DNA from 3 places in the Pantoea rwandensis genome. Region 1 is predicted to be linked to each of the others. Evidence: predicted binding sites of a transcription regulator. Region 1 holds the regulator's gene; each other region holds the start of a gene.

Region 1 (2,270 bases):
GATGCCTTAGCGGACGGGCGGGTCGATGTGGCGATTGGCGCCACTCAGGCGATCCCTGTAGGCGGACGTTTTGCGTTTCAGGACATGGGTGCCCTTAACTGGCGTTGTGTGGTCAGTCCCGACCATCCTCTGGCCGCGCATGCTGAACTCAATGAAGAAGCGCTGCGTGCCTGGCCATCGCTGGTATTGGAAGATACCTCTCGCGCATTACCACGACGCATGACCTGGACATTGGATAATCAGCGGCGTTTAGTGGTGCCAGAGTGGGAAACGGGAATGGACTGTTTGCAGGCGGGATTGTGCGTGGGCATGGTGCCAGGCCACCTCGCGCGACCTTTACTCGACAATGGCGCGCTGGTGGAGTTATCACTGCCGCAGCCGTTTCCGGAAAGCCCCTGCTGCGTCAGCTGGTCAGAACAGCGTGCGTCACCCGCGCTGGAGTGGTTACTCGCCTATCTCGGCGATGCTGAAACGCTGAACCACGAATGGCTCAGCGAAAATCAGCATTAACGGCGGTAATCGCGGAATGGACCGTCCGCCACAGAGCGGCGCTCAATCAATGTTGGCTGCACTTCTATGGTTTGCGGCTCTTCGCGTTTGCTGGTGATACGATCCAGTAACATTTCCAGTGCTTTCTCGCCCAACTGAGCCTTCGGCTGGTGGACCGTGGTCAGCGCCGGGGTGAAATAGCGCGCGTTGCGCACGTTATCATAGCCAATAACGGAGATATCCTGCGGCACGCGCAGCCCCATCTCATCGGCGGCACAAATCGCGCCCATCGCCATGATATCGCCACCACAGAACACGGCGGTCGGACGCTGTTTCTGATTAAGGATCTGCTGCATCGCCTGATAACCTGATTCTGGCTCGAAGTCGCCCTGAACCACCCATTCCGGCCGCACAGTCACACCGGCTTCGCTCATCGCCTGCAGGAAGCCCGCATGGCGCCCCCCGCCGGTGTTGCGCTCCATTTGGCCCGGAATGGCACCAATATCACGGTGACCGCGCTCAATCAGGTAACGACCCGCCAGATAACCGCCGTGGAAGGCGTTATCCTGCACGGTATCGGTGAAGTCGCCGCGAGAGGCGCCCCAGTCCATGACCACCATCGGGATATTGCGGTTCTCTTCCAGCATCTGCAGTAAATCGTCAGGATACTCGGAGCACATGACTAAGAGACCATCCACACGCTTTTGCGCCATCATCGACAGATAAGCGCGCTGCTTTTGTAAATCGTTATGCGCATTGCCCAGAATCAAGGTATAGCCGCGTTCGAAACAGTGGTTCTCAACGGCTTCAATAATTTCGGCAAAATAGGGCGCTTCACTGGAGGTGGCCAACAGTCCCAGCGTTTTGGTGTGATTCACCTTCAAACTGCGCGCAACGGCGCTCGGCGAATAGTGCAGCTCTTTGATCGCTTCCCATACGGCGTTACGCGTTTCCTCTGCGACAAAACGCGTTTTGTTGATGACATGCGAAACAGTGGTAGTTGATACACCGGCGCGTTTCGCTACATCTTTAATTGTTGCCATGAAAAAGGTACTCCCCGGCTTATCGCAACTTACTGATAAGTATATTGTTAAACGTTTGCGTCTGCGAAGGGTTTTACGCCCTAAAAAGGGGGCAAATCTGCCGTTTCAGGCAGGGAAAATCACTTCAGCAGGCTGTAAATACAGCATGCGCAAAATCAGTTGCGCAACGAAAGGCGGCGATTCTAGCAAGCCAACGCGGATAAGACGAGATTTTTGCCCACCGCTGTGCGAAAATTGTTTTAACCATAATAAATGTGTGACTAAGGAGTAGTGATGAGTACAGATTTAAAGCTGGCGCTAATGACCACGGTTGGCGCACTGTTGATGATTATTGCGTTTAGCTTCACTGCCATTCTTCATTGATTCAAAACGCATCAATAAAAAAAGCCGGCACTGATTAAGCGTCCGGCTTTTTTTGTGGCGAGAGCCACAGGATGTTGTTGCGCAACAATTAGCGAATAGTTTTTGGTGTCATCATACGGCGCGCACCCACATAGTGTTTCTGCCAGTAGTCTTCGCCTAATGCACTAATTTGAATGTCTTTACCGGTGCGTGGAGACTGGATGAATTTACCGTTGCCGAGGTAAACGCCCACATGGTCGGCAGTCCCGCGATTATTGATGCGGAAGAATACCAAATCCCCTTTCTCCAGCATCTCACGCTTAATAGGTGCGGCATCGTGCAGGTGATACATCTCATTCGCCGTGCGCGGGAATTTGTATTTCACCAAATCCTTAT
Region 2 (2,270 bases), 1.1 Mb from region 1:
ACCATGGCCAATAATCATCGAAACCACTGCGTAAGCGCCGCGCACCTGTTGGTGCACTGCCGCTACCGCAGCAAAAATGTTGTCAGCTTCCAGCGGGTCATGCTGGAAACGGTCGAGCTCCTGCGCAAAGATGTTCAGCAGGATTTCAGAATCAGAGGTGGTGTTAACGTGACGGCGACCCACTTCGAACAGATGCTTACGCAGTTCGTGCGCGTTGGTCAGGTTGCCGTTGTGCGCCAGCGTAATGCCATACGGGGAGTTTACGTAGAAAGGCTGCGCTTCAGAAGCGCTGGAGCTGCCCGCGGTTGGATAGCGAACATGGCCAATCCCGATATTACCCTGCAAACGCTGCATGTGGCGTGCTTCGAAGACATCGCTCACCAGGCCATTCGCTTTACGCAGACGGAAGCAGTTAAGCGCATCGATGGTACAAATGCCGGCGGCATCTTGCCCGCGGTGCTGCAGCACCGTTAACGCGTCATAGATCGACTGGTTTACTGGCATAAAACCGGTGATACCAACAATACCGCACATGTTGTCATTTCCTCATTGGCCGCACTCCCGGTGGCGTTACCGGGGTATAAAACTGGACGTGCTTTTCAGGTAATCGAAAAACCACCTGATGATGTAACTGAACTGGGGAATGAGTTGCGACTGTTGCCAGTCCGGGCTTTTGGAAAAGCCGGTGAATGTATCGAGGAAGAAGAGCATAGCGGAAACAATCAGCACGCCACGCAACGCCCCGAAACAGACCCCCAACACCCTGTCGGTTCCCGACAAGCCGGTTTTTTCCACCAGCGAGCCGATCACATAGTTCACGATGGCACCCACTATCAGGGTGGCAACGAATAACACCGCTATCGCGATGCCGTTGCGAACCAGTTCGTCGTCAAAACCTGTAAACCAGACTGCAAGGTAGGTGTAGTAATGACTGGCGACAAAAAACGCGCATCCCCAGGTAACGAGAGATAAGGCTTCCCGGACAAACCCACGAATCAGGCTGACCAGAGCCGAAAAACCAACTACCGCAATAATGACGTAATCAATCCAGATCATGAACGCTTCCAACCCAGTGCTTATGCACCCCTGCATCCAGTTCGGGGCGCATTCTAACAGAAAAAGAAAACGTTTGCGTAGGGTTTTCCGGTTCTGTATCCATAAAAAGGGCGATGAAAAAAACTTTCCTCGCCCTGAGTAAAATTAGCAATTTAACTCACTGATATAAAACAGATTTACCACAACATTCTCGCTTAACCGCTTGTGCTATACCGCGCCTTTTACTGCTATCGGCGCGGCTTATCACAGCATTAACGCGTGCCGTACGGTTTCACCACGCCACCGAGCCCGGAGATGCTTTGTAACTCACTCAGCGAACTCTGCAGCTTCGCTTTTGAGGCATCCGGACCCACGTAAATACGCGTGATTTGTCCCTGCACCGGCGTGGATGGCACGGTAAAGGCACGATATCCCGACAGACGCAGTTGCGCCACGATCTCACTCACCTTGTCCGCGTTCTTTAGCGCACCCAGCTGAACCACAAACGCCTGCCCCGCAGGAGCCGCTTCCGGTTCACTCTGTTTCGGTGTTTCGACCGCTTTTGGCTGCTCAACCGGTTTCGGCTGTTCTACCACTTTTGGTTTTGGTTGCTCGACCGGTTTTGGTTTCGGCTGTTCAACCGGTTTAGGTTTGGGCTGTTCGACCACTTTCGGCTTCGGCTGCTCAACCGGCTTCGTCTGCTGATGCACCGGCGGCGGTGTCACCAGCGTAGGCTCGCTGTTCTGCACCGGTTGCGCATTGCCATTGCTGGCCGAGCTGCTGCCTTTACCGTTATCCGGGGTTTGCGCCGTGCTCGCCCCTTCCGGCGGCTGCGCCGGGAGCGGTTGCGTCACCGGCGGCACCATTTCGCTATCCTGCTGATCGTCCGGCTTTGGCACCAGCGGAATCGCCGCGAACTCTTCTTTATAATGCTTTTTCTTGCCGTCGAGCAGCCCCGGCAGCACGATGACGCCAATCGCCACCAAAATGACGGTACCGACTAAGCGATTTTGAAACTTACTTGCCACTGCCATTCTCCGCTGACATCGATTCCATAACCTGTGCAACGGTGTGGAAAGAACCACACACCAGAATCACATCCTCAGGCGCGGCTTGCTGACGCGCGGCCTGCCATGCTGCATCGACGTTATCATACGCATTGCCACCTTCAAGGTGGGCGATCAGCTCATCGGCGGTGGCGCCACGCTGACCGTCAAGCGGTGCACAGAACCAGC
Region 3 (2,270 bases), 550 kb from region 1:
CGGCTGGTTCATTCTGGCTCCTTTCCCTGAAAGACAACATTCAGCAAGCGTGGCACTTATCACGCGGGAAGCCAAGCAGCAGCGCACAGGAAGTACAGTGAAGGGCCCCATGACCAGGCCCTCCGTTCAATTATGCGGCTTTCTCCGCCTGAATATCGCGCTGAATACCGTCGCGCACATCCTGCGGGATCTTCAGGGCATCGCCCAGTGCAGAGAGATAGCTGCGCTCCATAAAGTGATCCACATCGATAGCGGCGCAACTCAGGAAATAGAGTTCTAGCGCCTCTTCTTCGTTTTTCACATCTGCTGCCAGCCACTGTGGATCGAGCGGACGGTTCATCGCTTGCTGTATCAGCGTTTCCGCCTGTGAACCATAACCCGCCTGATGGATATTCTGCTCAATGGCGGCGCGTTCACGATCGTCAATATGACCATCACTTTTGGCGGCGAATACTAACGCCGTCACCAGACGTTCAGCGCGCTGATCAACGGGCGTCTGCAACTGACCAAATCCCGGCTCATCCTGATGCGTTTCACGCACACGCTGTTTGTATTTATTCCACAGCACGGCACCCGCTGCCGCACCGCCACCGACCAGCAAGGCTTTGCCGCCATATTTGGTCAACAGGCTTCGTGTAGACTTGCTCGCCACCAGCAATCCCGCTAACCCACCCAGCGCGCCGGGTGCCAGCATATCGCTCAAACCACCGGCTTTGCCGTCGCCGCCCTTCTTCGCCAGCACCGACTGGATTTGCTGCAACCAATTGCTCATCGTTTAACTCCCGTTTAAGTTTCCGCGTTCCATGCTGCCGCAGCTTGTGTCAGGTAACGTCAGAGCGGGAAAAGTATGGCAAACCTGATGAAGGCGAATGCGTGAGTACGCAAACGTTTTCGTATATACTGCGCGCGCATTTTGACTGCTAAGGTGAAATTATGACGACTCTCGGAACCGCGCTGCGCCCTGCCGCAACGCGTGTGATGCTGTTAGGTTCAGGCGAATTGGGCAAAGAAGTGGCGCTGGAGTGTCAGCGTCTGGGTGTGGAAGTGATTGCCGTGGATCGTTATGCCGATGCACCTGCAATGCACGTTGCGCACCGTAGCCATGTGATCAATATGCTGGACGGTGATGCGCTGGCTGCGTTAATCGCGCAGGAAAAACCGCACTTTGTGGTGCCAGAAATTGAAGCTATTGCCACTGAAAAACTGCTGGAACTGGAAGCACAAGGCCAGAAAGTGGTGCCTACCGCGCGTGCTGCGCGCCTGACCATGAACCGCGAAGGTATTCGCCGTCTGGCGGCAGAAGAGTTGTCGTTACCGACTTCAACCTATCAGTTCGCTGACAGCAAAGAGAATTTCGTAGCGGCCGCCAATGAAATTGGCTTCCCGTGCATCGTTAAACCGGTGATGAGTTCATCGGGCAAAGGTCAGAGCTTCATCCGCGAAGCGAGCCAGTTGGATAAAGCCTGGGATTACGCACAGCAAGGTGGTCGTGCCGGTGCCGGTCGCGTGATCGTTGAAGGCGTGGTGAAATTTGATTTCGAAATCACCCTGCTGACCATCAGCGCAGTAGATGGCATCCATTTCTGCGCGCCGATTGGCCATCGTCAGGAAGATGGCGATTACCGTGAATCCTGGCAGCCACAGCAGATGACCGACCTGGCGCTGCAACGCGCTCAGGATATCGCAGCCAACGTGGTGAAAGCATTAGGTGGATACGGTCTGTTTGGCGTTGAGCTGTTTGTCTGCGGTGATGAGGTGGTGTTTAGCGAAGTCTCGCCACGCCCACACGATACCGGCATGGTGACGCTGATTTCTCAGGATCTGTCCGAGTTTGCACTGCATGTGCGTGCGTTCCTCGGCTTGCCAATCGGTGGCATTCGCCAGTATGGCCCGGCGGCTTCGGCGGTGATTCTGCCACAGCTGGACAGCAACAATGTGCAGTTTGTGAACATCGAAGCGGCATTGGGTGCCGGTCTGCAACTGCGCCTGTTCGGCAAGCCGGAAATTGCCGGTCAGCGTCGCCTCGGCGTAGCACTGGCAACCGGTGACAATACCGACGAGGCGATTGCACGTGCCGTAGCAAGCGCCGCAGCCGTGAAAGTTGAGGGCTAATCCCCTCGGCTGCTATTCGTCTATTGAGAAAGCGTAAAAGGGCGGCCACCAGGCCGCCCTTTCAGTTCCAATGATGCGCGCTCGATTAAATCTGCAAATGCGTTATTTCGCGCCTTCAACGGCTTCGCGAGCCAGACGCGTAATGCGATCCCAATCGC

What was found. Region 1 encodes PurR, which represses purine synthesis genes. Its sites were predicted from a motif close to CANGCAAACGTTTGCNTG; they were not measured.
Region 2: cvpA (colicin V production protein) is a predicted target of PurR. The motif match lies at 1,119-1,136, and genes of this name have one in related genera.
Region 3: purT (formate-dependent phosphoribosylglycinamide formyltransferase) is a predicted target of PurR. The motif match lies at 879-896, and genes of this name have one in related genera.

The regions. Positions count from the first base shown of each region.
Region 1 is NZ_CP009454.1:2,945,073-2,947,342, reverse strand. Features, by position in the region: gene punR (DNA-binding transcriptional activator PunR) at 1-510, shown strand, start outside; gene purR (HTH-type transcriptional repressor PurR) at 507-1,532, opposite strand; gene LH22_RS20620 (YnhF family membrane protein) at 1,806-1,895, shown strand; gene LH22_RS13395 (C40 family peptidase) at 1,984-2,270, opposite strand, start outside.
Region 2 is NZ_CP009454.1:1,875,119-1,877,388, reverse strand. Features, by position in the region: gene purF (amidophosphoribosyltransferase) at 1-534, opposite strand, end outside; gene cvpA (colicin V production protein) at 571-1,056, opposite strand; gene dedD (cell division protein DedD) at 1,308-2,063, opposite strand; gene folC (bifunctional tetrahydrofolate synthase/dihydrofolate synthase) at 2,053-2,270, opposite strand, start outside.
Region 3 is NZ_CP009454.1:2,399,890-2,402,159, reverse strand. Features, by position in the region: gene LH22_RS10955 (prolyl oligopeptidase family serine peptidase) at 1-12, opposite strand, end outside; gene LH22_RS10950 (tellurite resistance TerB family protein) at 131-772, opposite strand; gene purT (formate-dependent phosphoribosylglycinamide formyltransferase) at 934-2,112, shown strand; gene LH22_RS10940 (bifunctional 4-hydroxy-2-oxoglutarate aldolase/2-dehydro-3-deoxy-phosphogluconate aldolase) at 2,215-2,270, opposite strand, start outside.